DNA from 2 places in the Terrihabitans aquatilis genome. Region 2 is predicted to be linked to the other one. Evidence: riboswitches for the same ligand, from Rfam matches in the RefSeq annotation. Region 2 holds a riboswitch; the other holds the start of a gene.
What was found. Region 2 has a riboswitch for glycine ahead of ACQ6S1_RS13865 (D-amino acid dehydrogenase). Riboswitches for the same ligand answer to the same signal wherever they lie in the genome.
Positions count from the first base shown of each region.

Region 1: linked by a shared signal. The riboswitch ahead of ACQ6S1_RS11625 (transporter substrate-binding domain-containing protein) and the one ahead of ACQ6S1_RS13865 (D-amino acid dehydrogenase) in region 2 are both predicted to bind glycine.

Region 1 is NZ_JBOCUO010000003.1:119,585-135,629, forward strand. It holds gene ACQ6S1_RS11570 (DUF2231 domain-containing protein) at 1-252, shown strand, start outside; gene ACQ6S1_RS11575 (CopD family protein) at 216-713, opposite strand; gene ACQ6S1_RS11580 (TonB-dependent receptor) at 971-3,397, opposite strand; gene ACQ6S1_RS11585 (FecR family protein) at 3,628-4,512, opposite strand; gene ACQ6S1_RS11590 (RNA polymerase sigma factor) at 4,614-5,132, opposite strand; gene ACQ6S1_RS11595 (AbrB family transcriptional regulator) at 5,331-6,350, opposite strand; gene ACQ6S1_RS11600 (glycine hydroxymethyltransferase) at 6,347-7,585, opposite strand; gene ACQ6S1_RS11605 (NAD(P)/FAD-dependent oxidoreductase) at 7,620-8,933, opposite strand; gene ACQ6S1_RS11610 (amino acid ABC transporter ATP-binding protein) at 8,942-9,688, opposite strand; gene ACQ6S1_RS11615 (ABC transporter permease subunit) at 9,685-10,479, opposite strand; gene ACQ6S1_RS11620 (amino acid ABC transporter permease) at 10,485-11,198, opposite strand; gene ACQ6S1_RS11625 (transporter substrate-binding domain-containing protein) at 11,254-12,087, opposite strand; glycine riboswitch at 12,383-12,470, opposite strand; partial or broken gene ACQ6S1_RS11630 (sigma 54-interacting transcriptional regulator) at 12,828-13,793, opposite strand; gene ACQ6S1_RS11635 (GIY-YIG nuclease family protein) at 14,280-15,149, opposite strand; gene ACQ6S1_RS11640 (type I restriction endonuclease subunit R) at 15,168-16,045, opposite strand, start outside.
Region 2 is NZ_JBOCUO010000003.1:612,958-629,002, forward strand. It holds gene ACQ6S1_RS13850 (aldose 1-epimerase family protein) at 1-259, shown strand, start outside; gene ACQ6S1_RS13855 (hypothetical protein) at 297-506, shown strand; gene ACQ6S1_RS13860 (OpgD/OpgG family glucan biosynthesis protein) at 565-2,151, opposite strand; glycine riboswitch at 2,417-2,528, shown strand; gene ACQ6S1_RS13865 (D-amino acid dehydrogenase) at 2,560-3,822, shown strand; gene ACQ6S1_RS13870 (SCO family protein) at 3,908-4,504, shown strand; partial or broken gene ACQ6S1_RS13875 (glycosyltransferase) at 4,829-6,400, opposite strand; gene ACQ6S1_RS13880 (transporter substrate-binding domain-containing protein) at 6,498-7,334, shown strand; gene ACQ6S1_RS13885 (lysine--tRNA ligase) at 7,394-9,070, shown strand; gene ACQ6S1_RS13890 (alpha/beta hydrolase family protein) at 9,067-10,035, shown strand; gene ACQ6S1_RS13895 (S24 family peptidase) at 10,054-10,680, opposite strand; gene ACQ6S1_RS13900 (DUF952 domain-containing protein) at 10,800-11,150, shown strand; gene ACQ6S1_RS13905 (quinone-dependent dihydroorotate dehydrogenase) at 11,147-12,229, shown strand; gene ACQ6S1_RS13910 (DUF6460 domain-containing protein) at 12,226-12,567, opposite strand; gene ACQ6S1_RS13915 (GGDEF domain-containing protein) at 12,781-13,947, shown strand; gene ACQ6S1_RS13920 (cisplatin damage response ATP-dependent DNA ligase) at 13,949-15,592, opposite strand; gene ACQ6S1_RS13925 (ligase-associated DNA damage response exonuclease) at 15,592-16,045, opposite strand, start outside.

The DNA.
Region 1 (16,045 bases), 490 kb from region 2:
GCCGAGATTCTCCTGGTCGCGGGCATCCGCAAGCGCTCGGCCAGCTGGACGCATGCCGTGGCCGCCATGATGCTGCTGTCGATCGCCGGCCTCAATTGGGGCTACCGCCTGGAAGACCATGAGGCGGCCGTGCTCCCGATGGGCTTGATGCTCTCCGCGCTCGCGACGATCTTCGTCGGTATCGCAGGCTGGCATGGCGGCAAGCTCGTCTTCGATCATGGGATCGGGATCATGGTTTCGAACAATGACTGAAGCGCACCCGGTGTGTGCATCGCCTCCGGAAGGGCGTTGATGTCGAGAACGGGCTTGGCAAGCACCAGGAAGAGGATGGCAGAAACCACAGCCGTCGTCAGGCCCGTGGCCACCACGTTCCGGGCCAGCGAATAGCCGTTGTCGTCGTCAAAGACCCGCAGGATGACGAAGCCATGGCGAACGTGGAGCAAGGCCAGAAGCCCCACGACGAACAGCTTCAGGGCAAACCACGGCGTGAACACCGACTGCACGAAGATGAGAGCGGTACCGGTGCCCACCGCGATGAAGGCGGCTGGCGAGATGACATAGGTGTAGCTGAAGCGCACGAACCTCTGCAGCCGCCAGAGATCGGGCCCGGCTGGATGCTTGCCCCGCAGCGCGAACAGGCTCGGGAGCACAAGAAGGCCTCCGCACCAGATGAGCAACGCACAGATGTGGGCAGCCTTCAGCCAGACGCTCATTACATAGGGAATCCTGGCTGCCGTGACGGAAGTACAGGTTCCTAACTAACGAGGGGGCCGGGAGGTGCCAAGAACGTTCCTCAAACTTCTCTGTGAAGTGGCGTCGCGCGTGTCCGCTACTCGCTGGGGCAGGGGCGCCGACACCTCTCGACGCGCGAGTCACCAACCGCCGCAAGTTGCGCCACGTGAACCGTGCGTGTGAAGCGGCGCTCTGAACGAAAAGCTTTTTCAGAACGCCTATTATCGGGCCAGCGAATTTAAAACTGGGCGGTCATACCAAAGCGAACCGTGCGACCCGGCGCTGGCATGGGCGTCACATTCAGGGCGTCCATGTAAAAGCGGTCCGTAACATTCTCGACGCTGGCGTTGAGCGTGATCGCATCTTTGATCGCATATGAAGCGAAGAAATCCGCGATCGTGTAGGAATTCCACCAAGACGAGCGATTGCCCTCGGGCCGACCGCCTTTGCGCTCACTCGCATGGTTGATCCGGGTGCCGAAGGTCAGCCTCTCGTCCAGCAACCGAACGCCGATTGTCGTCGACAGAGTCCATTCCGGCGGGATGTGGAACATGGAATAATCAAAGAAGTAAGCACCGCCATCGCAGTCGTTTGCGGCGACGTTTGCCGGGCAGCCGATCCTTGCTTCGTCGTAATACGTGAAGGCGCTTTCGACGAACAGGAACCGTGCATCATAGTTCGCCTGGATCTCGAAGCCGGAGAACCATGCTCCGTCGGCGTTCTCGATCAGGCCGACCCCGAGATCACCGGCACCACGGATGATGTAATCGTCATACGTGTTGTCGAAGTAAGCGAGCTTCACCCGCAGGCTGTCGCGCTCCGTCAGCAGCGCGTCGCGCGCAACATTGACGCCGAATTCCCAGGTCGTTGCCTGTTCGGGCTTCAGATTGCGGTTGACCACCGCGATGATCGGATTGGCAAGTTCACGAATGCTGGGCGGGCGATAACCTTCCGCGTATTTCGCAAACAATTGAAGTCCGGCCCACGGCTCGACCGTTACGCTGGCAACGGGCGTGGTCCCCGAGCCATCGAGGTCGATATCGGTCACGGGATCGAACGTCACGGGATCGACAGGATATGCACCGGGATTGTATGCGCCATAAAGGTCGAACCAGACGTGGCTCACACCCACATTCAGCACCAGCCAATCGGTCGGCTTGTAGTTGACGGACGTGAATACACTGTCGACCTGCCGCTGCCCGTCGACCCCGAGAATGGTCGTCGCGGGACCGTCGATTGGCGCGGTTTCCTCTTTCGCGTGTGAATAGCCATAGACCCACGCGATATCACCGAACGCGGTGTCGAATCGCGAGGTGTTCGACAGGTCGAAACCGAACATGTCGGTCTCGTTGTCCGCGCGGGACGCATTTGATGTACCAAGACGCGAATATTGCGTTTCCGTCGCGTCTGTTTTCCAGGCATTGACCTTCAGATCCCAGAGACCGGAATCTCCGGGGTTGAACGTGTAACTCGAACGATAGGTGTTCACTTCCACATGGTTCAGCGGTTTCTGACGCTGCGTCGTCGTGGTACCGCGCACGTCCCCATACAACGTGTCACCGAACTCGCTATCGTAATAGGAATAGCCAAACTCGACGCGATGATCCTCGTTCTTGAACGCGGTTTTGACCATGCCTGAGGTGGTATCGGACGAGGTGTTGAATACTTCGCCGCCGCGAATATAGGCCTGGTCGAGCGGGCGAAGAGCGCTGCCTCCCGACGAGGGCTGGAAGAAACCGGCATCGCCTTCGGTGCCCGCAAAGTAGTTTCCAGCCTTGCGTCGTCCGAAAGCTGCAAGCAGCTCGAAATTGTCGAACGACAGCGCGCCGACCACATTGCCCGAACCGCTCTCGAAATCGAACAGGTCGGCGGGTTCGGCCCTCATCACGTTCGCGCCGATGACTGGCTCGCGCGTGTTGTCGCCGATGTCGCCCTTGAGACGGACGCCCCATTGCTTGCCGTCCTTGACGATGTCGTCGGCATTCAGCGTGCGCATGTTCAACACGCCCCCATTGTAACCGGCGCCGTCGGCGCCGACTTTTGGCCCCTTGTCGATCGCGATGCCGGCAATGAAGTCAGGATCGACGAAGGTACGGTTGTCGACGCCCGCATAGCCCCGATAGGTCGAGAAGCTCTGTGTGGTTCCGTCAACGCTCGTATTGACGCGGTTCTGCCCCTGCATGCCGCGAATGTTGACGTTTAAAGCCTGGTTCGAGCGGCCGCTCGCCGAGATGACACCCGCCGTCGATTTGAACAGATCGCTCGGCGCACCCGTGCGCACGCGGTCGAGTTGCGCTTCCGAGACATAGGCGGGCGATCCAGGGCTTTCATAAGGCGCATCGGCAGCGGCGACGGGGCCTCCTCCGCCTGAGCCGACTTCAATGGTCTCGAGCTGGATGACGTCGCCATCAACGGCAGCATCCGCTCCCGCAGAGAATGCGCGCGGATCGATAATTGAGGCGGTTCGCGCGGCGGTGAAATAGGCAGACAGTCCGGTTCCGGCAACGAGTGCCGAAAGAGCCTGCTCGGGTGTGTGGCGACCTGAGATTCCGGGAGAGCGTTTTCCAACTGCCAGAGAGGCGTCATAAATGACTTGCACGCCCGCTGCCGAGCCAAAGGCGTTCAGGGCGCCGGCCAGCGTTTGTGCGGGTATCGAGAACGTCATGGGGGCACTTCGCTCCTGAGCGTGAAGCGGTGCGATCTGCCACGGCATTATGGCTGTGCCGACCATCAGGGTCGCGAGAAAACGCGCTCCGGCAATTTTCCCTCCAAGACCCTTCGCTGCCCCCAGGTGCATAACCTTCTCCCACACCGGCCCGGCCTATCAAGTTCGACAGGCTCCCGATGATGAAGACGAAGCGCGATCGCAAAGCCGAAAGGCAGGTCGGATTTATTTCATCCGAGAAGGACGATTCCACCGGGCAGCCTGGTGAGGTTCAGGCCAAACGTGTGGGCAAAGTGCGCCAACGCCTCGTCCGGGCGGGCGAGATGGAAGATCCCGTTGACGCGACGCGGATTGGACGCGGTCAGGAAAATGCGGCCTTGGCGGTAGCGGTTTAGCTCCGCCACAACGTCCTCCAGCGACCGGTCCTCGAAAACGAGCATGCCTTGGCGCCAGGCGGAAACGGAATCCGCGTTGACGGCAGCAGGACGCTCGAATCCGGTCGCGGCCACGATGGTCTGCTGCCCCGGCATGAGCGTGATCCGTGGCATCCCGACAGTTTCGACTTCTCCCTCGAGACAGGTGATCTGTGTCGGTCCGTCGGACACCCGGGCGGTGAACAAAGCGTCGGTGGAAGCGCGCACCGTGCCCGTGCCAGCCCGAACTTCAAGGGGACAACTTGGCGTCGCGAAGCGAAAGGCCGCTTCTCCATAAACAAGGGATATGCGCGTGACTTGAGCATTCTTTTCGACCGACAGGCCAGTGCGGGTGTTGAGCTCAGCCTGAATGCCATCGGCCAAGGTGATCGTCCGCTGCTCTCCGACGCCTGTCCTGTGATCGACCATCCATTCGCTGATACCCGGCCAGAAACCCAGTTCGCTGCCGCCGAACACGAGGCCTGCAACGCCGGCGGCGGCCGCGCTTGTCAGGAACCCACGACGACCGATGCCGCCTGAGAATTCCGCGGTTGCCGCAGCGGGTGCTCCCATCTTGCGCCACAGATCAGCCGCCTCACGAAAAGCCTCTTCATGCGCAGAACTCTGCGCGCGCCATGCGCTGAGACGGTGTGCGTCCATGCGTGTCGCCTCGCCGGATTTGATCCGGACGACCCAGGACATCGCTTCGCTCTTGATATCCTCAGGCACAGATGGGTCGATCTTCGTTGCGTTTCGTGCACCAGCGGGCGCGGGGCTCACTTGATTAAGACGATTCCAGATCGTCAGTCCGAAACGATATCCGAATTCTCGTGAAGACGGGCCGCACAATGCTTCAGTGCCCGCGCGATTTCGTTTTCGACCGTGCGGGTCGTGACACCGAAAATGCTCGCGATCTTGCGATGCGGTACATTCTGCACACGGCTCAGGATAAAGATGCGACGGCATCGGTCTGGCAATTCCGCGAGCGCGGTTTCCAGAAGCCTTATCTGCTCCCGGCCTTCGACGATCCGCAACGGAGCAGGCGCATCATCCACCAACGCCGCAATCGCCGGATCGGGATCGGCAATGTAATCGACCAGCCGCTCCCGCCTGTTCAGGTCAGTGACGAGATTCGCGGCTATTCTGAACAGATAGGATGACGGGTTTTCGATCGCGACATCGGCCGACTGCCGCAACATTCGGGCAAAGGCATCTTGAGCAAGATCGGCCGCGGTATCCTCAGAGCAGCCACGTCGTTTTAAGAATCGACCCAGCTTTTCCTTATGGGAAATAAACAGAGATTGAAGGTCGAGGGCACGCACGCGAATAACTCACTTTGAGCTCGCAGTCTTTAATTTGATCGAAATTCGAGAGCAAGAATAATTATTTAGATTAGATCCAGGCTATGGCTTGAGTATTGGATAATCCAAAATTACAGAATTACAATTATACAATTCTAAAGAGCACGAAAGGTCAGGGCGGCCCATTTGTCAAAAAAGCCGGATGTTTGGGGAGCCGACTCATTGTCGGCTTTTGACAAGCACGGGCAAAAGGATTGTAAGCGCCACAAATCGTATGACTTGATGAGCGGCGACAAAGGCTGGGTCGACGCCGAAGAGGAAAGCCAGTAGCGCGGTGATCTCGACCGCGCCAGGCGCAAATCCGAGCAGGACCTGATTGATCGGCAGGCCGGTGAGTGTCGCCGTCGCCCATGCCCCGCCCCACGCGACAACCATCATGATCGCCAGTGCCATCAACGACAGAATAAAAATCCGGCCGATGCTGCGAAAAGCGAGCCCATCGAAACGGCTGCCGACCCAACAGCCGAGGAGAATCGTGACCGGAATGACGATCCATTCGGGAATTTCACCCCGCACACTGCCTGAGCCGAACAGAAGCACGCTCGCGGTCAGCGCCCCAAGCAGCAGGCCCCCGGAGACCTTAAGGCCGCGGAACAGCAGCGCACCGGCGATGCCGGCCGCGAGCAGAAGGGCGAGATCCGAATGGGAAATCAAATTTGGCGCCTTCGCCAGCAGAGCTTCGTTGCCGCTGGAGAACAATGGCAAAGCGGCGACGACGAGCACGACACGGAGCGATTGCGCGAATGCCACCTTGCGGATATCCGCGCCCTTGTCGGCCGCAAGGCTCATCACGTAAGGCAGCACGCCTGGCACCGACGCGAGAATCGCAGTGTTGCGGTCCCAACCGCCGGCGAGGTGCAGAAACAACGAACTGGCGAGCACCATCGCCACAAGAACGATCATCAGGGCTGCGATCGAGATCGGCCATTGTGGGATTAGCTGAAGCACTTCCGGCGACACCCCGGAACCGATGGTCAGCCCGGTCAGGATGAGCATCACGGTTTCGAGTGCCATCGGGATCTCGGCGCGGAGCCCGGCGGCGGCGGCGATGGCGACGACGATGGTCGGGCCCATCAGCCAGGGCGCAGGGAGATCCGCAGCCCATGCAGCCAAGCCGCCGACGATGCCAAGGCCGATTGTCCACGCCGTGATACGCGATGAAAAGGACGGAACTGTCATGGCGTCGCGCTCACGCCAGCAAGCATACGGTTTATATCCTCGAGGATAGATCGGCGATCGGACGCCGGTTTGAGGCGCACGCCGTCAGGTGCGGCAACCAGCAGATCGGCGAGCAAACCGGCAATGATTTTCATTCCGGCGGCCGTGAAGCCCTGACGGGTTACGAATTGCGTCCCGACGCGCAGCGCAGTGCCGCCAGGGCGCCCGATGTCATTGCAGGTGCCGACGACAATGCCGCAGCGTTCAAGATTGCGGATCAAAGCGGCCAGATCTTCGCCGGGCGCGATGGGAATCAGCAATTGGTGAGTATGGCGACCATTGCGTGCTGCGCGCACCAAAAAGTCGCGCATGGCGAATGCGTCGGCCAGAGACGCAGTGTTGGCGACGACGCGGCGCGCGTAGTCGATGCCCGAGGCGGTGAGCTCATCGAGGGCGACGAGGAGCTGCGGCAGCTTGCCGGCATCGGAATTGGCGAGGAAGGCGCGATCAAGGAATTGAGCGAGCGTTCGGCCATGCTCTTCATGCGCGCCGAACACGAGGCCCTGCGGGGCACCGGCGATGGTCTTATAGGTCGAGGTGGTGACAATGTCGGCCCCCTCTTTCAAAGGATTTGGATAGGTGCCGCCGGCGATCAGGCCGGAAATGTGCGAGGCGTCGAAGATCGTTAGGGCACCCACCTTGCGTGCGGCTGCGGCGACAGGGGCGATGTCATCGGGCTGGATCATCACGCTGCGGCCGAGCATGACCAGCTTTGGACTGAAAGATTTTATCTGGGCGACGGCTGCGGGTGTGTCGAGCGTAAGCGTCTCGGTGTTAAACGGTAGGTCGGCGGTCGCAAGGCCGGCCAGGTCGGGCGTGCCGCCGCCGCGCTGGCTGAGATGGGCGCCATGCGCGGCCGCGGGTGCGAGCAGAAGATCACCGCGCGCACCAAAGGCCTGAAACACCGCGAGATTGGCCAGCGTCGCACTGGGCAGCCGCGGCTCGGCCCAGGCGGCACCGAAGATCGCGCAAGCGCGCTCCCGGACGGCGACTTCAAGCTCGGAGACGATTTCAGCGCCCGGCTGTTCCTTCGCGAAACTTGGTCCCATGCTTGGCATGGCGCTGAGAGCCGGGACGTATGCAGCCTGCACGGCAGCGGAAGGATAATTCGCGCCGGCGTAAAGGACGATGCGGTGGCGCAGGAGGGTATCCTCATGCTGCCGCGCCGCGGCGATGAGCGTCGATTGATCGGTCATGGATACACAAGCGCTTGGTCCCGCAGGCCGAGCGTCAATCCTTTACAAACAGACGGTCGAGTCGGTCGCGGACGTGGTAATAGCCGCTGATAATCGGGATGAACCACGGATTGCCGTTGTAGAGCGGGTTGGTCGGGAAATCCGGCCGGTCAAATCCGCACCTTTTGTTCTGGCGCCGCAGGATCTTGAGTGCCGTCTGGTGCCCCAGATACGTCATCATGGCGACGCCGCTGCCGTTGCAGCCCATGGCGTAATGGACGCCGTCGATCTCGCCCATATGCGGCGTCTTGTCGAACGTCATGCCGACATACCCGCTCCAGACATGGGAGATCTTCTTGTCCCCAAGCTGCGGCCAGACCTCGCGCGCCATTTTGAGAAGGCCGGCCGCGGCATCGATGTCGTCGATGTCGCGGGGATCGGGACGCCAGCCGAACAGCATGCGCGTGCCGTCTGGCGACGGGCGGGTGTAGATAACCTCGCGGCGGGTGTCCGACACCATGCGTCGCCCAGGGTTCATCTCGTCCATCAACGCCTTGTCGAGCGGCTCGGTGGCTATCTGGTAGCTCTTGACGGGGATGACGCGTCGCGCGAGCGCGGGCGTCGCCTGGCGCGTATAGCCATTGGTGGCGACAAAGACATCCTCGGCGCGGAGGTCGCCGCGCTCCGTCTTGACGATAGAGAACCCGGTCTGGCGATCGATCGAGGTCACGGCCGCATGGGAGTAAAGCTCGGCGCCGCAACGGCGGGCATAGTTGCGCAGAGCGCGGTTGTACTTCGCGGGATGCACACCGGCGTAATCGTTGATGACGATGCCGCCGTGGAAATAGTCAGTTCCGACGACGGAACGTTGTTCGGCTTTCGGGACAATCCTCAGCGAAACGCCGTTCTTGTCCTCAAGGATGCGGCCCATATCGCACAATTCGGCATATTTGCCGGGCGTATGGGCACCGAAAAACCGTCCGACAGGCATGAAATCGGCGTCGAGCTTCTCGCGCTCGATCAAGGTTTTGATGTGGTCGAAGCATTCGACCGAGCTGTCGAGCATCGGCTCGACAAGTTCCTTGGCAACGCCCTTGATCGCGCCGCTGACGACGAGCTTCTGAGCGCTGCTCACCATGCCACCGCTGCGCGTGCTGGCGCCGAAACCAAGCGGGCCGCCATCAAGCACCACGACATGACGGCCGGCTGCCGCCAGTTCCGCCGCAGCGGATAGGCCTGCATAACCCGACCCTACGACGACGACGTCCGCGGATTTCGGAAGATCATCCTTCGCATCCTCGGGAGGCGCAGCGTCCCACCAATAGGGGGCTTCCTTGAAGTCGGTGGCAAAGATCGAATCGTGTGGCATGACGGCGCTCACAGAACCTGGCTGAGAAATTCCCGCGTGCGTTCTTCGCGCGGGCTGTCGAGGAGATCGCGCGGTGCTCCCTTTTCAAGGATGCGCCCGCGGTCGGTGAACAGAATCTGGTCGGCGACTTCGCGCGCGAACCGCATTTCATGCGTCACCAGAATGCAGGTCAGGCCATCATCGACGAGTTCGCGGATCGTGTTCAGCACTTCCTTGACGGTCTCAGGATCGAGCGCCGCCGTGACCTCGTCGAACAGGATGATCTCCGGCTGCATGGCCAACGCACGCGCGATCGCGACACGCTGCTGCTGGCCGCCGGACAACTCACCCGGATAGCTGTTCTCCTTGCCGGCGAGCCGCACCTTTGCGAGTAGGCGGACAGCTCTGTCGCGCACCTCGTCCTTGTTTTGACCCAGCACTTTGACCGGCGCCATCATGATGTTGTCGAGCGCCGTGCGGTGTGGGAACAGATTGTATTGCTGGAAGACCATCGCGACCTGACGGCGCAGAGGCAGCATCGCCCGCTCGTTGGGCAGGTCATGAACCCGATGCTTGCCCACCCGGATATAGCCGCTGTCGACCGGCAGCAATCCGTTGATGCAGCGTAGGATCGTCGATTTGCCCGAACCTGAAGGGCCGATGATGCAGACCGCCTGCCCTTTCTCCACCTCCAACGAGATGCCATCGAGAACGCGCAGCGCCCCGAAACTCTTCACGACCGAATCCAGCTCGATCAGCGCGGAACCGTTCCTCACAGGGAGTCACCTCTTGTCGAACTTTCAAGTTTTCGCGCGGCGGTGGCGATTGGGTAGCAGAAGAAAAAGAACATCAGCAGCGTAATCAGATAGTAATGGACAATGATGCTTTCGCTTTCGACGGCGAGAATGTTCTTGAGCACCGTCACGACTTCCTCCACGCCCGTCACGGTGGCCAGGCTGGTCGCGACCATCAGCAGCGCATACAGGTTCATCCAGCCGGGCAGCATGCGGCGGTAGGCTTGGGGAAGGATGACATAGCGATAGGTTTGCAGGCGCGTGTAGCCGAGCGAACGCGCGGATTCCCACTGTCCCGAATGGATGGACTGCACCGCCCCGCGCACGACTTCCGCCAGATTGGCGGCTACCGGCAGACTGAGACCGAAGATGGCCTTGACCAACGGCGGCAGCGGCACTGTCCAGCCGAACAGGCTGATGCTGAACGGCAGCAGATACAGCGTCGCAAACAGCAATACGAGCCATGGCGAGTTGCGCAGAAAGTTGACGATGAACAAAGCCGTCAGCCGAAGCGGCGCAAGACGTGCCATGGAGAGGATGCCCAACGCGCCGCCGAGCGCAGTGGCCGCGGCCATGCCGACGATGCTGATGAAGATATTGGCGGCGAAACCGCCGCGGATCGGCCAGCCTTCGACGCTTCCCGTCAGGAGCTGCGGAAGCCGTCCGGCGACGGCGGCCCACCGGCCGCTGTTGTCGAACGCGCCCCATAGAACCAAAGCAAGGCCAGCGAGCCCCAGGATTGCGGGCATCGTAAGAACGCGGGATTTCGACATGGCGATCACGCGTTTCCGTATCCAGGATAGGACATCCAGCCTTCGCTACGCCGCAGCACCGCCGCCAGCAGGCTGACGAGGCTCACGTAAATGATGAGCACGAGCAGCATCACTTCGAAGGTGCGGAAAGTGTCGTTGTAGATCTGGCCGGCGGCGTACATCAGTTCAGGCACCGCTATGATCGACGCCTGAGACGTCGTCTTGAACTGATTGATGAGGATGTTGCTCAGCGGTGCGAGACAGACGCGAAATGCGATCGGTAGCTGGATCGAGCGGAGGAGCGCGAACCGACCGTATCCAAGACTGCGTGCGGCCTCGAGCGTCGTCCTTGGCACCGCCTCAAGACCGGAGCGGAACGCCTCGATACACAGCGCGCCGCCGAACAGGCTGAGCGAAACCGCGCCGCAGCTGAACGCATCGAGCAGCGGCATCTTCACACCGGTTTCGGCGTCTGTGTACGACAGGCCGATGCTCGACAGCGTGAAATAGAAGAACAGCATCTGCAGCAGGGGCGGGGTGTTGCGGAACACCTCGACAAAGAAGGTGATCGCCGCGCTGAGAGGCGCAATTTTCAAGGTCATCAGGAATGCGCAGGCTATTCCGATGATCAGCGCAAAGAGCGACGACACAAATGCAAGCTTGATGGTTGTCCATACACCGACCAGAAGCCAGTTTTGATAGGTCGGATCAGAAAGCCAGGAGTAATCGAGACCGAACATGTCGCTCTTTCGCCGTTGTCGGAGGCCGCGAAGGCGCGGCCTTCCGTAAGACGGATCAGTTGCCGATTTTCTTCTTCGCCGCCTCGGCGCGTTTGGTGAGATATTCGCTCGGAGCGATGTCGTACTTCTCCTGAAGCGCGATCAGGACGCCCTCGGCCTCGGCTTCTATGAGCGCCTTGTTGACCGCTTCGAGAAAAGCCGCGTCATTCTTGCGTGCACCGCCCGGCTGCGGAACGTTCTCATAGGGCTCTGCGACGATCGAATAATCCTTCCAGCCTTCTTCGTTCGGCTTCTTGCGCAGCGTCATGTCGTCGAACGCAAGGCCGAGACAGCGATTGTCCTGCAGCGCCTTGTAGGCTTCCGGCATCGCCGTGAAGTTGACGAGCTTGATGCCGAATTTCTCGGTGACCGTCTTGTTGTAGAATGCGCCCTGGATGCCGCACACCGGCTTGCCGCGGAACGCTTCCCAACCCGAGAGCTTGGTCGTCGGCGGTGCGAGGATCGAAGCGCCCGGCACCGCGTAGAACGGCTCGGTGTAATCAAGGACCTTGGCGCGTTCGGCCGTATAGCCGAGGGTCGCCAGGATGAGATCTATGCGGCCGGCCTGCAGGAATTCCATCCGGTTGGAGCTGAGAACCGGAACGAGTTCGACGGCATCCTCGGAGCCCAGGATCTTCTTGGCGAGGACACGCGCCAGATCCGGCTCGAGACCGACGATCTTGCCGGCAGGATCGAGATAGCCAAACGGCACATAGTCCGTCTTGACGCCGACGATCAGCTTGCCACGCTCTTTCACAGTCGCAAGAGTGTCGGCTCCTGCAGTCACGACGCTTCCCAGTAATGCTGACGCAAGGCCGGCCGCGAGAACGATTTTGCTCGTGAACTTCATATGGATCTCCTTGCATACAGATGTATTTGGACCGGCAATACGAAGCTCTGCGCCGCAAGGCGGCGCCAGTGAGTTCGATGACTTGTGAAAAGCGCTGGCCCGATATCAGGCAGGTTTCGCGTCTCAGATCCTCAGACTCAGATCATCCTGACCTCTCGAACGACGACATCATGCGATCGCCCTCTACTCGACGGCGTTTCCTCGCACCCCATCCGTCGTTCGGCCTGAGAGATTCACCGCTGAAACGGCTTGCTCCTTCGGCGGATCGGCTGCCCGATCACTCTCCGGATTTTTCCCGCGACCACCGGTCCTTTGTGCCTGAGAGTTTCCGGGGTGGTTGCTCCTTCGGCGCCGGGGGATCCGATCTCTCCCGGTGGTTACCGCAGACAATCATTCATCGCTGGTATGATCAAGCTGTAGGAATATCTGAAATATGTGCAATTCGGGCGGCGGCTGTCTAGAATTTAAGCAAGTCTGTTCCGTCGCTCAACGAGCCGTCATCTGAGCAATATCAGCCTTGTGCATTAAATTTGTTCGCAAGCGAAATTCAGATAAGAAAAAGAACTCAGACATGCCTGCCGAAAAGCTTGTTACACTATGTGAACTACGTCATCGGGAATGCTTCCGGACGAATCTCGCCGTGGCGAAACTGCCCCCGCCAAGTTGAGCCACGTCAGCGTATGCCCTCTCGATTTTTGGACGGCTGTGTCCCATACCTTGCCGGCCGTGTTGGCCAGCAATCATTCACCCGTTTCCCGGAGTTGGGCCCAGTTCAGGCCGAAGCGGGCGAGGTACTTTCGTAGGCGGTCTGCATCGTTGGTGGAGGTGCGCTGTCGGCGCGGGGCCGAGAACAGGGAGCGTCCAGCGTCCGACAGAGACTGGCTTCTCCGGCATGTCGCCACAACATGCGCCAGCTGGACTCGATCGAATGGATCAAGCGCTTCGATGATGTCGTCCGCGAGCAATTCCGAAAGATCATCCGACTGTGCGGCGTTCTCGCTGCCCCACAGCCGCTTGAGCCGAATGATCTCGGCGTCGACGCAGGCAAGGTCGATCCGCCCCTTGGGGCTGAAGGTGGCCATGCGCGTGACGCTGGCGGCGAGATCGCGAAAATTGCCGGCCCAGCGTGCGTCCGGGCTGGTCGCGAACGCCAGATAACGCTGGCGGGCCTCCTTGTTGAAGGTGATACGGTCGCCCTCGCGTTCGGCGTAGCGATCGAGTTCATAATCGAGGTTCGGTGCGATATCTTCGCGCCGGTCGGCGAGGCCTGGAGGCGCAAACGTCCACAGATTGAGCCTTGCGTAGAGATCCTCACGAAAGGTGCGCTGTGCCACGCAGGCGGCGAGGTCACGGTTGGTGCCCGCGATCAGCTGGAATTCGCTCTCCACCTCCGTGTCGGCCCCGACCGGCAGGAAGCGCTTCTCCTCGATCGCCCGCAGGATCATCGCCTGCTCGTCGAGCCCAAGTTCGCCAATCTCGTCCAGGAACAACATTCCCGTATCGGCGCTGCGAAGGCCCGGACGGTCCGAGATCGCGCCGGTGAAGGCCCCCTTGCGATGCCCGAACAGGGCTGACATTGCCCATCGCCCCTCAAGGTCGCGCAATTGACCTCGACTAGAGGCCCCTTCACCTGTCGTTTGACGCGCTTCATCTCATAGATACGGCGCGCGAGCTGGCTCTTACCCCGCGCCGGTCGGGCCCATCAGCCTGGATCGGACGTCCTGAGCGAGAAGCGAACACTAACCGTCTTCTCAGTGATTAGGAATGAGGCCGTCTCTGCGCCCAAAGGCATGCTCAGCCGCATGCCCACCATTCTCGGCAGGATGTCAGCTGGATACGCTTCACGAAGTGAGCGTTGGAGGAGCCTTTACGTCGCATCGGACAGACCAAGCGAAGAGCATTGTTGCGCACCGTTGTTACACAGTCGGCCAAGCGCAACACTCTGAAAAGGCGTATCTTCTTGATACAGAAGACCATTCTAAATGAATGGTGCCCAGGAAAGGCACCATAAGCGCACCATGCACATTGATAAACAAGCGAAATCGGCGTCGTAAGGCGAGACTTTGTACCAGTTTTTGTACCATCCGGCTACCCCCGCCGGGGAAACTGCCTTACTCTGCCTACATGAATTGGGCAAACAGATTTTATGCAAAAAAGTCCGGATGGTCGCTGGAACCGGCGCATCTGTCGAATTAATTAAGGCGTCGGATTGTTGCCAGCTTGGCGAGGACGTCCATCGGGTTTAGTCCGACATAGACTTCATTGTTATTTTGCTCCGTGCGGTGTCGGGCGAATGTTTCACCCAAAGACTTCTCCACTTCAATTGCTTCGAGAATCGTCCCAATGGGCTGATTGGTGTGAAGCTCCCATTGCGGCTCGTTTGAAAGACGAAATTTATTGAAATCGTTCACGCGCTGTCTCGCGTCCTGTGCGTGACCAATCTTGATAGCACGACCGCCTTTTCCCAGTGTCGCAACATATATGCTGATTGTTGCTTCCACGTTTGGTTGCACGTTATACCCCTTAAGTGCAAAGGGGTGCTTCTGACGCAATTGGTTCAGCCGAACCGCCATCGACTGGTAGCGAGGTGTCATTACCTCTAACTCTTCGCCATTTGTTACCAACAAATCTTTGAGACTTGCGGCCAACTCCTCATCGACTTCCTGGATGGTTGTGATTGCGCGTTGTGTATGGGTGTTGCCAGTGTATCCGGCTAAATCCCGAAACTCGGGACCATCTCGAATGATCCATGCGCGTATCGGTTGAAGTGCAAAAGGCCAACGGTAACTTCCGTCTTTTTGCTTGTCCCATGCGTGTACGGCTTCTAGGCCGAACTCCGATGTATCAGCGGTGTCGTGACTGATCTGCCAGACGCTGAGGACGCGCCCCTTCATTTCTTCAGGGATATGCACTTCGGGATCAACGGGATTGCGGCTTACCACTCCAAAAGCAAGATCGCCTACCTGCGAACCGCGAATGGCCAGTGTGCGGTTCTGTCTGCTAGTGAATGTTATGGGCCCGCCACGGTCGCCATGAGAGCCCCAAACGTAGGTATAGAACATTCGCATGACAGCCTCCGACTATCTCACCGGTTTGTCAGGCTGCGCGTTCTGCGCTTGCCGCGCAAAAATAAACGCCCATACAGCGTCAACCTTGTCATTCCATAGAGGTTCGGGATAGGGATCTTCTGGCAGCTCGTTCAGGGTGAAACGGATGGTGCTATGCACCGCTGACCGTGTCTGCTGCTTGGCTTTCCAATCCCTGATGGCTAGCTGGTCTGTCAGTTTCTCCAGCAGGTCTCGCGCCACCTTCTTCACTTCTAGTTCTTGCGCTTTGCTGAGTTTAGGCTCCGGTCTCGTGAGCAGGTCGAAGATCGCCAATTCATCTTCGCTTAGGCTCTCTCGCGCGGCCCGCTGCTCCTCCTCGTCCATTTCGGAGATCAGCGCCTTCAGGGCGCCAAAGAATGCTTCGACGTCCAGCGTTCCGAGATTGTATTGCTCGACGAGCTTCTCAAGCTTTTCAACGAGATGTACGCGCGTGGGATTACGCCCTGCCATGTTGTGCGCTTTCTCCTCGACCTCCTCTCGCAGCTTCTCCGCAGCAGTCCGTGGCTGCGCTGCGAACAGCTTCGCTAGTTTCTCGAAGTCGATGGCCGACAGATCGACACGTCCACCCGCCCCGTCGCCGTCAATGATTGGGGCTGTAATCGCCACGCCCTCGATCTTCTCGTCCAGCAAGGCCTCGATCTTTGCGGCGACAGCGGCGATGTCCACCGGGCCGAGCTTGCCGCGAATGGCCTCGGCAAGGACGTGAAGCGTCGCCACAGGCTTAAGATACGGCGCGGCACGTTCGTCTGGCAGGAGAGCCTTGTAGGCTCGCACCACCGCGCTCGTCACACGGAAGAAACCCCGTCTGCGGTCATCCGGCGCAATGAGAGCCTCCACCGCCTGACCGATCA
Region 2 (16,045 bases):
GCGCAGTCGGAGCCTCGTCTATGGCGCAGGGCAGGGGCCGCGCATCCGGGTGTCGTTTCCGGAAATGCCGCATCTGGGCATCTGGTCGAAATCCGACTCGGAATTTGTGTGTCTGGAGCCTTGGCACGGTCACGCCAGTCCGGAAAACTTCGAGGGTGAATTGCGCGACAAACCGGGCATTGTGTCGGTGAGCGCGGGGGACACGGCGCGTTTTTCGATGAGCATCGCCGTGCTCGACCCATCGGACGGCGCGCAATAGGCTTGCCGGCAACGACAAGAATTCAGGGAGGACCGCTATGGGACAACGGCAGGAAGGCCATCTGATCGAGGAGCTCGGTGTCGTGGAAACGACCGAAACGGACTCGATCCTGCGCTGGGATGGAAACGAGCTCTACGTCGAGCAGGACATCTATCACAACGGCCAGCTGGTTCACCGCAAGTATCGCCGCCGCGTCACCGACGAGGTGGCCCGTGCGCTGCAACGCCAGATCGAGAAGGCGCACTGAGGCGCAGCCCAGAGCGGGAATGAAAAAGGGCTGAGCCGGCGGCTCAGCCCTTGTCCTATCATCCGGCCGTCGCCTGGTCCGGCCAGAACTGGAAGGCCCAGGTTTCGCTGAAGGCCTGTTCGCCGAGGTGCAGGAACAGCCTGAGCTCGATGGGCTCATTGCCCTCCGCGACGAGATCGAAGCGGGCGCGCCAGCGCTCGGTGCGGGGGATGGGCTCCACCACCACCTCGGTCAGCTTGCCGCGTGAGCAGGAGGCCGTGCCCTGCGGCGGCGCCTCGGTGGTGAGGCCCTTCAGCGCCCCGCCCTCGAATTCGACGACGAATTTCACCGAACTGGGATGGCTGGTGTGTTCCTGGCCGGGCTCCCCGCCGCGTCCGATGCGGGTGGCGAAGACGCTGGCCAGCTGGTCGTTCGGGAAAGGCTCGCTCTCGCGCCAGAAAAGCCGGTAGCGGAAATCGAACGCCGTTCCGGGCTCGATCGGCTTTTCCGGCATCCAGAAGGCGACGATGTTGTCGTGCGTCTCGTCGGCGGTCGGAATCTCGATCAATTGCACCGCGCCCTTGCCCCAGTCGTGCAACGGCTGCACCCAGAGCGAGGGGCGACGGTCGTAATTCACGCCGTCGAGATAATTCTCGATGTTGCGGTCGCGCTGCAGCAGGCCAAAGCCCTGCGGGTTGCTGTCCTGGAAGCTCGACGTGACGACGTGCTTCGGATTGTTCAGCGGCCGCCAGATGCGCTCTCCCTTGCCGGTCCACAGCGCGATCCCGTCCGAATCGTGCACCTCGGGACGCCAGTCGACGAGGCGGAGGCGATTGTATTCGCCGTACCAGAACATGGAGGTGAGGGGCGCGATGCCGAGCTGGGTGATCTTCTTGCGTGCGAACAGCCGTGCCTCGACGTCCATCACTGCGCCGTCGGTGCGGGTGATGGCGAACTTGAACGCGCCGGAAACGCTGGGTCCGTCGAGCAGGGCGTAGACGAGATTGGGGTCACCCTCCTTCTTCGCGGAATCGATGTAGAACTCCACGAAATCGGGGAATTCCTCGGGCTTCTCGGGAACGGCCACGTCGACCGCGATGCCGCGCGCCGAAAGGCCGTACTGGTTCAGTGAGCCGATGGAACGGAAATAGGAGGCGCCCAGGAACACCATCCAGTCCTGGTGCTTCCAGTCCTTCCGCCGGCGTGATTCATGGAAGCGGAAGCCGGCGAAGCCCGCATCCTGCGGCAGGCCGTGGGCGATGCTGTCCTTCGGAATGTCGAAATATTCCGGCGAGAACAGAACTTCCTGGCTCATGCCCTCGGAGATCAGATTGATGCTGACCTTCTTCGGGAAATATTTGCCGAGGTGGAAGAACTCGACCGGATAGACGCCTGGGCCGTTGACGTTCAGCGCCTGCTCCGGCTTGAACACGATCTTGCCGTGCGTCGCATAATCGATGTTGGAGACGATATCCGGCGCGGGCCGGTAGGGCTCCTTGAAAGGCTGGCCGGCAAGTGTTTTCGCCCGCTCCGTCAGCTCGTCGTAGGAGAAGGGACGGGCGGGGCCCATCGGATGTTCGTTCGCCGCCCAGGAGCTGTCGGCCAGGGAGGTTGAGGCCAGCGAGCCCAGCAGCCCGCACACGAATTGCCGCCGATCAGGTGTCACCGTGTTCTCCGCGCTTTTCGTTCTGCCCGTCCCTGCGGGAACCGAGCCATCTTCTTTAATGGAAAGAAGAAGTTGGGATCAATCCGCATCTTCCCCTTGGAGGAAGGTCGCATGCTTGGCCTTCTAATGCGGCCAAAGTTCGGGCATGCTCGCGCAAGGTACGGTTCTCGCAAGGATCGGACCCCGGACATTCAGGAGAAGCCGGCTTTCCGGCTACCGAAGGCGCAATCCCGAGTAACGCTCAGGTCACGTTACTGGATGTTCGCGAATGAGATCTGGAGAGCGCCCGGCGAAGTTCGGTCGGGCCGCCGAAGGGGCAAGCGAACCCTCGCAAGGGGGTGCGTGAATCTCTCAGGCAAAAGGACAGATCGGGGAAACAGACCCGAAATATCCTTTGCGGAGAGGCACATGCACGTTCTTGTTCTCGGCGCCGGCGTCATCGGCACGACCGCCGCCTGGTATCTGCACAAATCCGGCCATGAGGTCACGGTTCTCGAACGCCAGGGAGGCGCGGGCCGCGAAACCTCGTTCGCCAATGGCGGGCAAATCTCGGTCTCCCATGCCGAGCCATGGGCCAACCCGTCGGCGCCTCTGAAGGTGCTGCGCTGGCTGGGACAGGAGGATGCGCCGCTGCTGTTCCGGCTGCGCGCGGACTGGCGGCAGTGGAAATGGGGCCTCAGCTTCCTTGCCCAATGCACGCCGGGCAATACGCGCCACAACATCGAGCAGATCGTCAATCTGGGCATGTATTCGCGCGCGGCCCTGCAGGAGCTGCGGCGGGACACCCAGATCCGCTACGACCATCTCGAACGCGGCATCCTGCATTTCTACACCAGCGAGCTGGAATGGAAGGCCGCCCAATTGCCTGCCAAGGTCATGTCCGAGCATGGCGAAAAGCTCGATATGATCACGCCGGAGGAGGTGGTCGCGATCGAGCCATCGCTGCATGCGGTGCGCGATGAGATCGTCGGCGGCAGCATGACCATGGCCGATGAATCGGGCGATGCCGGCATGTTCACCCGCGAACTGGCCCGGCTGTGCGCCGTGAACAATGTCGAGTTCCGCACCAACACCACGATCCTCGGCCTTGACCGGGAGGGCGACGAGATCGCCGGCGTGCGCGTGCGGCAGGAGGACGGCTCCTACGCCACTCTCAAGGCAGACGCCTATCTGGTCTGTATGGGCAGCTACAGCCCCATGCTCCTCGCGCCCCATGGGATCGATCTGAACATCTATCCGGCCAAGGGCTATTCGGTGACCATGCCGGTGGCCGATCCCGAGCGCGCCTACAATGTCAGCCTGACGGACGACGAGTACAAGCTTGTCTTCTCGCGCCTGGGCGACCGCTTGCGCATCGCCGGCACCGCCGAGCTGAACGGTTACGATCTCGATCTCAACAAGGTGCGCTGCGAGGCCATCGTGCGCCGGGTGGAGCATCTTTTTCCGGGTGGTGGCGACACGTCGCAGGCCAGTTTCTGGACGGGGTTGCGCCCCTGCACGCCCTCGAACGTGCCCTATATCGGCAAGACGCGCATCCGCAACCTGTTCCTCGACACCGGCCACGGCACGTTGGGGTGGACGCATTCCTGCGGCTCAGGGCGGGCCATCGCCGACATCATTTCCGGCCGCACGCCCGAGGTGAATTTCGCCTTCACCCACGGCACCGCATAAATGCAGTGCGGCGACGGTGCGTTTGACGCCGTCGCCGTCCGGCCTTTACCACTGGCCGCCATTGGCAAAGGGAAGGGTGGCCGGCATGAAACTTCGCGGACCCGCTTTGGGGCTGATCCTGTTCGCCGTCGGGCTCGTCGTCCTCGGCGGCGTTGCGATGTGGATGCTGCCCGGCCGTGCGCCCTCGGGCATCGTGTCCGGCCCGGCTCTGGTGGGCGGCCCGTTCCGCATGGTCGATGAGGACGGAGCGGCCATCACGGACGCCGATCTGAAGGGCCAGCCCTTCCTCGTCTTTTTCGGTTTCACCCATTGTCCGGACATCTGCCCGACGACTTTGTTCGAGATGTCGGAAGTGTTCAACGCGCTGGGCGAGGATGCGCAGAAGGCATCGGCCTTGTTCGTGACCGTCGATCCCGAGCGCGACACGCCGGAGGTTCTGAACCGCTATCTATCCAGCTTCAACGAGCGCATCCGTGGCCTGACGGGCGACCAGGCGGCGGTCGATTCCATCGTGAAGGCCTATCGTGCCTACGCCAAGAAGGCGCCGCTGGACGACGGCTCCTACACGATGGACCACACCGCCGTTGTGTACCTGATGGACAAGAACGGGGCCTTCGTTCGGCCCGTCAACATGCAGCGGACGCCGCTCGAGATCGCCAACGAGATCCGGGCGGTGCTCTGATCCCACTCGCGGGGTGCGGGTGAGGCCGTGCTCGGTCTTTTCCCAGACATGGGGCGCGTGCAGCAATTGCAGCGTCGCGCGCCACATTGACACGGAGCTGAGCAGCCAATAGAGTGGCACGCTCGGCAGCCAGCGGGCGAGGTGGCGCAGTCCCCGTCTGTCGGCCCCGATCCATCCCAGTGCGATGGCGGTGCCGAAGCCGAGGATCAGGTTCAGCACGTGCAGGCCGCCGGCCGCGAATGACAGCCAGCCGTCCTCCGCCGAAAGCCACAGCCCGGCCCCGATATGCCCGATCACGCCGAGAAGAAAGATCGGCAGGGTCATCGCGCACAGCGGCACGCAGCCGATGAAGGCCTGGAAGACGAGGAAATTCCGAGGGCCGAGATCGCGCAGCAATCGGACGGGGTTTTGCATGTGCACGGCCCAGGTCATCACATAGCCCTTGAGCCAGCGCGTGCGCTGCTTCAGCCAGGCATGGGTCTGGTTCGGCGCTTCCTCGTGCGTGCTCGATGCGATCATCGCCGTGGTGCGCCCGCCACGGGCGAGGCGCACGCCGAGATCGGCGTCTTCCGTCACGTTCCAGGCATCCCATCCGTGAAGCGCGTCCAGCACCGCAACGGGGAAATGATTGGATGTGCCGCCAAGCGGCAGAAGCAAATTGTGGCGTGCGAGGCCCGGCAGCAGCGCGTCGAACAGCCCGGCATATTCGATGGCGAACATGCGTGTGAGCCAATGGTCGCCGATGTTGTCTATGGTGAGCCGCGCCTGCACGCAGCCCAGGTCCGGCCCGCCGGTTCGGAACGCGTGCACGGCCTTGCGCAATTGGTCCGGGTCCGGCCGGTCTTCCGCATCATAGACAGCGAGGAACTCGCCTCGCGCCATGGCAAGTCCAACATTCAGGGCGCGCGGCTTCGTGCGGGGCTGGCCTTCCGGCACCACGACGATTTCGACATGGGTGGGCACGTCGAGCCCGGCGAGCGCAACGCGGGTTTCCCCGTCCGCCGTCTCGACAAGGAGTTTGATGTCCAGTTTCGCCGCCGGATAATCCAGCGCGGCCAGCGTCGCCAGCAGGTGCGGCAGGCAGCGGTTCTCGCGGAACAGCGGCACGAGCACGGTGTAGAGCGGCAGATCGTCGTCGAGCTCGCGGGCCCTGGGCTGCGGTTCTTCCTGCTCCTGCAGGGCCAGCAGGCGAAGCGCCGTCAGCGCAATGAACATTGCGGCGATGGGCAGCGTTGCGGCGAGCGAATGATCGATCGTGGCCCACAGCGCCGCGCCGGCGGCGAGCGACAAGGCGACGAACGCGGCCGGAGCGAGGCCGGGCGCCCGTGCCGACATGCGGGGATCGACCAATGCCGGGCCGATACGGGCCTGCTCCGCAAGGCTTGTGCCCGCGGCCCGCAGCAAGGCATCGGCAAAGGCCTGCGGCGTGGCCAGCCGCACCCGTTTGCTGACCGAAGGTGCGTCGAGCAATGCGCGCGCCAGCGGCACGACGGCTTTTCCGCGAACGGCGATGAGGAGCCTGCCGCACGGCAGACGCAGCGTTCCGGACTTCGTGGCGAGGCGAACCGCATCCGCCTTCAGCCAGTCCGCCGGCACCATTTCCCGGTCGAACGCGGGCATTCCGAGCTTGCCGCCGAGGCGAGCCACGATGGCCTCGCGGTCCACACCGTCTAGGCAGAGCAGGGCGTCGAGCGCTTCCGGACGCAGGCCTCCGGCCTGCTCGACTGCTTTTTCGATGTCCGGGACCGGGGCAAGTCCGGAGAGGAGGGCGCCGACGAGCACGCGTTCGCTGACAGGAGAGGCGCGGTCCTCCGGCGTCGGCGCAGCCGGACGCGCGGCGGTAAACGGCGTGGCCGTTCCCGCGAACACGTCGCGCTCGTTGACGAAGATTGTCATGCCCCGATGGAAAGCCGGCTGGCTTTCTCCTTCCCCGCGGGCAATTATAATCGAATCCCACGCAAACGAAGCTGGTAATCTCCCTAAGATGCGAACTTTGCTGGCTTTTTGCGCGTTCGGCGTGATTTCGGTGCTCGCCGCGCTGCACCCGGCCCAGGCTCAGGATGCCGCCACGGCGCTGCCGAAGCTGCGCGCGCCGATGATCGACAATGTCGCGCCCAGCCGCGAGCAACGGCGCGTCATCCGCTTCCTGACCGGTTCGGATTTCCCGCCGTTTCAGTTCGTCGGCGCGGACGGCAATCCGGTCGGCCTCAACGTCGATCTGGCGCGTGCCATCTGCGCGAGCCTCGATTTTCCCTGCACGATCCAGGCCCTTCCCTGGGACGATCTGCTGCCCGCGCTCGAGAGCGGCCGCGCGGACGCCCTGATCGCGGGCCTGAAGCCGAGTGCGGAACTGCGTGGCAAGGCCGAGCTGACGCGGCCCTATTTTCGCCTGCCCGCCCGCTTCGTGGCTCGCCGCGAGGGCACGCCCGCCGAGAGCACGCCGTCCGCTCTTGCCGGCAAATCCGTGGCTGTGGTGCAGGGCAGTGCGCACGAGGCGTTTCTCAAGGCGTTTTTCCCGGCGGCGAACCTCATCGCGTCGCCCGACGAGGAGGCCGCCCGCGCCGCCTTGCGCGAAAGCCGTGCTGACCTGCTGTTCGACGACGGCGCGTCGCTCTCGCTCTGGCTCGGCGGAACCGGCTCATTGGATTGCTGCGTGTTCGTGCCCGGCGCCTATCTCGAAAGTCATTTCTTCGGCGAAGGCATGGTCGCCGCCACCCGCAAGGGTGACGTGCGCCTGCGCCAGATGCTGGACCGCGCGCTCGACGACATCGAGGCCAAGGGGCGGATGACCGATCTCTACCTGCGCTGGTTCCCGATCGGCATCTTCTAGCCTGCGATTTGACGCCTCCGTCCGCGGAACCTAGTTTCCGCCCGATTTCTGGAGAGCGCATGATGACCGCCGCCGACGCCGGCACCCCAAGCCTGGCCGAACTTGCCCATGTTTCGACCGCGTGGCCCTTCGAGGAAGCCCGCAAGATCGTGGAGCGTCTTCAGCGGCGGGGCACGACCGACAAACCGGTGCTGTTCGAGACCGGCTACGGCCCCTCGGGCCTGCCGCACATCGGCACGTTCGGCGAGGTGGCGCGCACCAGCATGGTGCGGCACGCCTTCCGCGTGCTGACCGACGACCGCATCGCCACGCGCCTCGTCTGCTTCTCCGACGACATGGACGGCCTGCGCAAGGTGCCGGACAACGTGCCGAACCGCGAGGCGGTCGCAGCCTATCTCGGCCGTCCGCTGACCCAGGTGCCGGACCCGTTCGGCAGCCCGGAAGGCTCGTTCGGCGCGGCCAACAATGCGCGCCTGCGCGCCTTTCTCGACCGCTTCGGCTTCGACTACGAATTTCTCAGCGCCACCGCGGAATACACCTCCGGCCGCATGGACGAGACGCTCCTGCGCATGCTGGCGAAGTACGACGAGGTGATGGAGATCATCCTCCCGACTCTCGGCCCCGACCGGCGCGCCACCTATTCGCCCTTCCTGCCGATCTGCCCGCGCACGGGCGTGGTGCTTCAGGTGCCGATGGTCGACCGCGACATTGCCCGTGGCACCATCACCTATGTCGATCCCGAAACCGGCGAGCGGATGGAGACCCCCGTCACCGGCGGCCGCGTCAAGTGCCAGTGGAAGGCCGATTGGGCCATGCGCTGGGTGGCGCTCGGCGTCGATTACGAGATGGCCGGCAAGGATCTGATCGATTCCGTGAAGCTCTCCAGCCAGATCGCCCGCGTTCTTGGTGCTGAGCCGCCGGAAGGCTTCAACTACGAGTTGTTCCTCGACGAGAACGGGCAGAAGATTTCGAAGTCCAAGGGCAACGGCCTCACCATCGAGGACTGGCTGGCCTATGCCTCGCCGGAGAGCCTGTCGCTTTACATGTATCAGAGCCCGCGTTCGGCGAAGCGGCTGCACTTCGACGTGATCCCGAGGAACGTCGACGATTACCTGAATTTCCTCGAGAAGTTCCCCCCGCAGGCGCCGAAGGACCAGCTTCTGAACCCCGTCTGGCACATCCATTCCGGCCAGCCGCCGGCGGTGGAGCGGATCGGCTCGGAGGAGGTGCAGCTGTCGTTCTCGATGCTGCTCAACATCGCCTCCGTATCGAACGCGGAGACCGAGGATCAGCTCTGGGGCTTCATCCGGCAATATGCGCCGGGCGTCGGCCCGCAGACCCATCCGCGCCTCGGCGCGCTCGTCGGCTATGCGGTGCGCTACTACCATGACTTCGTGAAGCCCAAGAAGGTGTTCACCGCGCCCGACGCGACGGCACGGCAAGCGCTGGAGGCGCTCGACGCCGCGCTTTCAAGGCTGCCGGAAGACGCGACGTCCGACGCCATCCAGGCCGAGGTCTACGAGATCGGCCGCACCTTCTATCCCGACCTCTCCGGCAAGGCGAAATCGCCGGACGGGCGACCGGGCGTCTCTCACGCCTGGTTCGGCACGCTCTACAAGACTCTGATCGGGCAGGAAAAGGGGCCGCGCTTCGGCTCCTTCGTGGCGGTGTTCGGCATCGCGGACACTCGCGCCCTCATCACCCGCGCGCTGAAAAATGAACTCGCGGCCGCATGAACGGGCCGCGGCCGCTGGTGCTGCTTTCGGCGTTGATGCTGAACGCTCTGCCAGCGGCTGCGCAATCCCGCGTCGAGGCAGGCCTGTTCGATCCGCAGAAGGTCGTGGATGGTATCGAGATCAGCCGTTCGGAATGCGCGCCGCTCGAACAGCAGGACACAGGGGTCTGGCTGGATATTCCCGGATTCCGGGGATGCATGCGGTATTACGCAGCCGGTCTCGCATCGGGGGCGAACAGCATCGCCGTAGCGTGGATGAACGGCGACGTTCTTGGCCCGAAAGGCAACGACGCGACCAAGCGGCAGAGCGGCTTCGGGCCCTCTCTTCTGCTCGATCAGGAAAAGGGGCTTTCGGATCGCTATGGCGTTCCGTTCATCTTCATCGGCCGCCCCGGCACCTATGGCAGCGCTGGCCGGCACTACACGATGCGTGGCCGTCCGGTCGAAGCTGACATCGTGGCCGCAACGCTTGATGCACTGAAGGCGCGCTACCGGATCGCGGACTGGGCGCTGGGCGGCCACAGCGGCGGCGGCACCCTCGTTGCCGAGATGCTGGCTCGGCGTACGGACATTCGGTGCGCGGTCATCTCCTCCGGGGCATCGTCATACCGTGCCTATCTGGAGGCGCGGGGGCTGGCCAAGCCGGGCGAGACATTGTCGCGCTTCGATCCCTCGACATCACTGGACAAGGTGCCGGCCTCGTCGACCCGCCGGATCTTCGTGATCGGCGATCCCCGCGAAACCAACGTCCCGTTCAAGACACAGGCGTCTTACCGGGAGGGTCTTGCCGAACGTGGCCACGCCGCCTGGCTTATCCCGCTGGAGCGCGCGAACGACGCGCGGCATCACGATCTGGTGGATTTCGCGGAAGTGGCCGTCGGCATGTGCGCAAAGGGCGAGGACGCAGCCGTCATCGAGACCACGCTCCGGGCGATTCCAGATCCTGCGCCGCGCAAAACCAACTAGCCGGAACTCGAGGCCGCTCTATTGGCTGGACCAGAGAATGCGGGCGATCCACGCCACCTGGTCGAGCGGGATGGTGCGGTCGGCATGCTCCGGGTTGAAGGAGCGCAGTTCGACCAGCTTGGTGGTGCGGCGCGTCAGTTCCTTGGCCAGCACCTCACCGTCGGTTGTCTTCAGCACCACGCGGTCGCCGCGGCGCACCTCGGCCGAGGGCGAGACCACGATCACGTCGCCGTTGCGGTAGAGCGGCAGCATGGAATCGCCCGAGATTTCCAGCGCATAGGCGTGCTCGTCGTCAACGGCGGGCAGGCTCACCTCTTCCCAGCCCGTGCCCACCGGGAAGCCGGCATCGGTGAAGAAGCCGCCCGTTCCCGCCTGCGCGAGGCCGATCAGCGGAACGGCGCGGTTCGGCCGGGGCGTGACAATGAGCAGGTCGAGAAAGCTTTCCAGCGATGCGCCCGTGGCCTGCAGGATCTTGGCGATCGATTCGGTGGAGGGCCAGCGCGGACGGCCATCGGCGGCGATGCGCTTCGAACGGTTGAACGTGGTGGGATCGAGCCCCGCACGTTTGGCAAGCGCGGAGGCCGAAAGGCCGTTCGTCTCGGCAAGCCGGTCGATCGCCGACCAGATGCGGCTGTGGGTCAGCATAAGCGGCCCTCGACATCCTGAAGGAAGACTTAGGAATTAGCTCCTTTTATGGATTCTGTCCAGTGGGCAGCCCAGGCCTCGGCTTGATCGCGCGCCGGGGGCCGCTTAACACCATGGCCATGACATCCCCGCGCCTCGTCTACAAAATACTTCCCGCGAGCCTGTGGCGCGAGGCGCAGGCGACGGGGGCGTTTCGCGGTGCGCCCGTCGATCTTGCGGACGGCTATATCCACTTCTCGACGGCACAGCAGGCCGCGGAGACTGCGGCCAAGCACTTCGCCGGCCAGGACGACTTGTTGCTGCTGGCGGTGGAGGGCGCTTCGCTCGGCCCCGCTTTGAAATGGGAGCCGTCGCGCGGCGGCGCCCTGTTTCCCCATCTGTATGCCGATCTTCCCATTTCCGCCGTTCTGTGGGCTCAGCCGCTGCCCTGGAACGGCGAACGCCACATCTTTCCGGAGTTGTCCGAATGATCAGCGCAGGCTGGCCTCTTCTTCGCAGCGTCCTGCAGGGCGTCGATCCCGAACGGGCCCACGATATGACGCTCGCCGCGCTGGAGAACGTGCCGCTGCGTGCGGCTGCCGCGGATGATGCCCGGCTGGCGGTGGAGGCCTTCGGCCTGCGCTTCCCGAACCCGGTGGGGCTTGCCGCCGGGTTCGACAAGGATGCCCGCGTGCCGGACCCGCTGCTGCGGCTGGGCTTCGGCTTCGTCGAAGTGGGTTCGCTCACGCCCAAGGCTCAGGCGGGCAATCCGAAGCCGCGCATCTTCCGCCTGCCCGAGGAAAAGGGCGTCATCAACCGACTGGGTTTCAACAATGGCGGCCATCAGGCGGCGCTGACCCGGCTGGCGCACCGCGCCGGCCGTCCCGGCATCGTCGGCGTCAATATCGGCGCCAACAAGGACGCGGCCGACCGGCTGGCCGATTACGAGGCGGGCATTCGCGCCTTTGCGAATTTCGCGGATTATCTGACGGTCAACGTCTCGTCGCCCAACACGCCCGGACTGCGCGACCTGCAGGGACGGCAGGCGCTGGACGATCTGCTGGCGCGGGCCGTGCAGGCCCGCGACGAAGCCCGCAAGCGGCGGCCTATCCTGCTGAAACTGGCGCCGGACCTCGCGCTGATCGATCTCGATGATGTGGTGGACGTGGCGCTGCGGCGCGGCATTGACGGGCTCATCGTGTCCAACACCACGATCGGCCGCCCGGCATCGCTGCAGGGTGCGGCGCGGAGTGAATCCGGCGGGCTTTCGGGCGGACCGCTGTTCCGCCGCGCCACCTGGATCCTGGCGGAGACGGCAAGGCGGGTCGAGGGCAAGATGCCTCTGGTCGGTGTGGGCGGTGTCGATTCCGCGGAAGCGGCGCTCGCCAAGATCCGGGCCGGCGCCAGCCTCATCCAGCTCTACACCGCGCTGACCTATAACGGGCCGGGCCTGATCGGAGACATCAAGGCCGGCCTCCTTGCGGCGCTGGAACAGGAGGGGGCCGCCGATCTGGCAGCCCTCGTCGGGCGCGACCGCGACGCCCTCGCGGCCGAGGGCCCGGGCGATTAGCGCCGCCGGGAACCGAGGTTGAACAGCCGGCTCAGCAGCCAGAGCGGGAACACGATGACGGCGCCCAGAAGGAACCAGCGCAGCAGCGTGGCGCCGGCGTCGTAGATGTTGTCGAAGAAGGCGTAGAAAAGGTCCTGCGCCGCGTAGAACAGGCCCTGCACATCCAGCCCGAACACGGCGAGGATGACGCCGATGATGAGCGAAAGCATGACCAGCTTGGCGAGCACCCAGGCCGGCGAGCCGCCGAAAAAGCGGGTGATCGGATCGACGCGCCGCGCCGCGCGCGGATCGGGGCGGTCGTGAATGCGAGCGGCGTGATCGGGAGGCAGGTCGGTCATGCTCATCATGTAGCATGCGGTTACGGGTTTGCTACTCTCTCCGTTTTGCGGATTTTACGCGACGTGTGGGCCGAGAATTCACTCTGTTGCGCTAAAATGCCGCTCTGTGGGGAAATTGCCGCGCTGCGCCTTATTTCGGAGAAGCTGCTGGGCAAGGATGTTGCCGGCTGCAACTTCTGATAGACAGCTCCCTTCCGACGCTTCAGGGCCATAATGATCCATGTCCCGACCCTGATCGGTTGCAGTGTCGCGGTGTTTGCCGTGATCGGTGGCCTGTTCCTGTTTTTCTGGATCCGGGAAGGCCGCAATGTCCGGCATCTTTGGTTCGGAATGCCCTTCCTCATGGGCTTTCTCGGCGGGCTTTGCCTGTTGTCCTACGGGTTCTTCCCGGACCCCTTGCGGGTGCGGCTCGGCACCTGCTTCATCCTGTTCGCCTACGCCTCCGGCTGGCAGGCCGTGCGCGCCATGTATGGGCGCCGCATCCGGCTGAAGCTCATCCTTCTTCCGCCGCTGGCCTGGCTGCTGTTGGATACGTTGGTGTTCGCGCCGATCGACATGCTGGCGCTCAATGCCTCCGCGCGGGCGGCCTTGATCGCCTTCTACAACGGCATGGCGGCGCGGGAATTGTGGCTGCGGCGCCATGAGACGTTGCCGTCCCGGCCGGTGCTGTTCAGCGTTTTCGTGATTTACGCGGTGATGGCCATCCTGCGCGTGCCGTTCACGGCCGTTCTTCCCCAGCCGCTCGGAGCGCTTCCGACGGAGGCGTGGGCCGTCGTGACCTTCAACTTCGCGGCGGTGACGCAGGCGATGCTGGTGGGGGCCTTCATCATCGCCATGATGCGCGAGCGGGTCTCGCAGCACAATTACCACCTGGCGATGATGGATCCTCTGACGGGCACCTACAATCGCCGCGCCTTCGAAGCGGCTGAGGGCTTGTGGCGAAGCGGCGAGACGCCGAGCAGTCTTGCAGTCCTTCTGTTCGACATCGACCGGTTCAAATCGGTGAACGACCGCTTCGGCCATGCCTTCGGTGATGGCGTCATTCTTCTGGCCGTGCGCGCTGCGGAGCAGACGCTGCGCCGCAGCGACCGGCTGTTCCGGATCGGCGGCGAGGAATTCGTCTGCCTGCTGCCCAATGTCTCGGAAGCGGATGCGATCCAGATTGCCGAGCGCCTGCGCGCCACCTTCGAGGAGATGGCCGAGGAGGTCGACGGCGAGGCGGTCGGGGCCACGATCAGTGTCGGCGTCGCGGCGGGCGCGGCGAATTCGGAGGAGGCCGGCGAGCTTCTGATGCGCGCGGACGAGGCGCTTTACAGGGCCAAGAATCGGGGCCGCAATCGCGTCATCCTCGCCTCCGAGATATCGAACGCGGCGGCCTGAGCTAATCCGGCACGTTGCGCAGCAGCGCCTCGAGATGTTCGAGCCGGTCGGCTTCGCGGGGCGGCTTGTCCCAGCGGATGCGGGCGATGCGGGGAAACCGCATGGCGACGCCGGAGCGATGGCGGGTGGAGCGGTTCAGCCCCTCGAACGCCACTTCGAGCACCAATCCCTGATCCGGATCGTGGGTGACCTCCCGCACCGGGCCGAAACGGTTGATGGTGCTCTTGCGGACGAAGCGGTCGATGCGGGCCAATTCCTCGTCGGTCATGCCGGAATAGGCCTTGCCCACGGGCACCAATTCCTCCTCGCCATCCACGTTCCGCCAGACGCCGAACGTGTAGTCGGAATAGAAGCTTGAGCGTTTGCCGGAGCCGCGCTGGGCGTACATCAACACCGCGTCGACGTTGAACGGGTCCCGCTTCCACTTGAACCAGGGGCCTTTCGGCCGGCCCGGCACATAGGCGCTGTCGGTGCGCTTCAGGATCAGCCCTTCGACGGCATCGGCATCCACATGCGCACCACCGGCAGCCGGATCGGCACGCTTGGCGGCCAGTTCCTCCCAGTCGGAAAAGGGCACCTGCGGCGACAGATCGATCACCGGATTGTCGATGCGTTCGATCAGGGCCTCCAGCCGCTCGCGCCGCCCCGTCAGGGGCAGGCCGCGAATGTCCTCGTTTCCATCGACCAGGAGATCGTAGGCCCGGATATGGGCCGGATATTCCGCCATGAGCTTTGGCGTGATGGCCTTGCGGTTAAGTCTCTGCTGTAGAACGTTAAAGCTCTGCACGCGGCCCTCGCGCAGGATCAGTAATTCGCCGTCGATCGCGCCTTCGAAATTGATGGCGCCGAGGAGATCGGGAAACGCGCCCGACACGTCCTCGCCTGTGCGGGAATAGAGCCGCGCCGACAGCGTGCCCTCGGCATCGCGCCCAGCTACCGCCTGAACGCGAATGCCGTCCCATTTCCATTCGGCGGCGAAATCGGACGGGGTCAGCACCTCGCGCCAATTAGCGGTGTCCTCGATGGCGGTGGCCAGCATGGGCGGACGAAATGGTGCGGGATCGTTGTTCTCTGGCTTCGGCCCACGACCCTCCACCCAGGCGAACAGGTCTTCATAAGGCAGGCGAACGCCCGCCCAGATCAATTCGACCTCGTCAGGCTCGATGCCGCCGAGGCTGGCGACGGCCGTCTTCGCGAGGCGCGCCGACACGCCGATGCGCAAACTGCCTGTGATAACCTTGAGCAAAGCCCAACGGCCGGTCTCGTCGAGTGCATCGAGCCAGCCAGCGATGCGGTTTGGCAGATCGGCCTTCGTGGCTTCATGGAGGCCCTCCACGATTTCGGAGAGCGGTGGCACGTAATTGGCACGATGCTCGACAGGCCACATCAGGGCCACCGTCTCGGCGGTATCACCTACGAAATCGCGAGACAGGCCGAAGAGATAGGGATCGGTCCGCTCTATGATCAGGCTGCGGATGACGTTCGGCTTGGCGTGGCGGAAAAACAACGAGCCGGTAAGGGCGGCCAGCGCGTAGCCACGCTCCGGATCCGGCACCTCCCGGAAATAATCGGCGATGAGGCGGATTTTCGCATTGCGCCGCGGTTCGTAGGAGAGCCGGTCGAGGAGAGCGGCGAAGCGGTTCATCAGCCTTCGCTCCCCTCGCCGAGGCCGGCACCCGGTTCGCTCTCTTCCTCGCCATAGCCGACGAGATGGAGGGGCTTGGCCATGAGGCCCTGCTGATCGCACCAGTGCACCAGCGCTTCCTCCGCGCCATGGGTCACCCAGATTTCCTCGGCGCCCGTATCGAGCACGGTGCGGCCGAGATCAGCCCAGTCGGCATGGTCGGAGATGACGAGCGGCAGTTCCGCGCCATTCTGGCGCGCGCGGGCACGCACCCGCATCCAGCCCGACGCCATGGCGGCAACCGGATCGGGAAACTTGCGCGACCAGAGATCCTGAAGCGCCGATGGCGGGCAGATGACGATATCGCCGCCCATATTCTTGCGCTCGGTGGCGATGACCGGGCGAATCTCGCCCAGCGGAATGCCTTCTGAAAGGTAGAAATCCGTGATCTTCACCATCGCGCCATGGACGTAG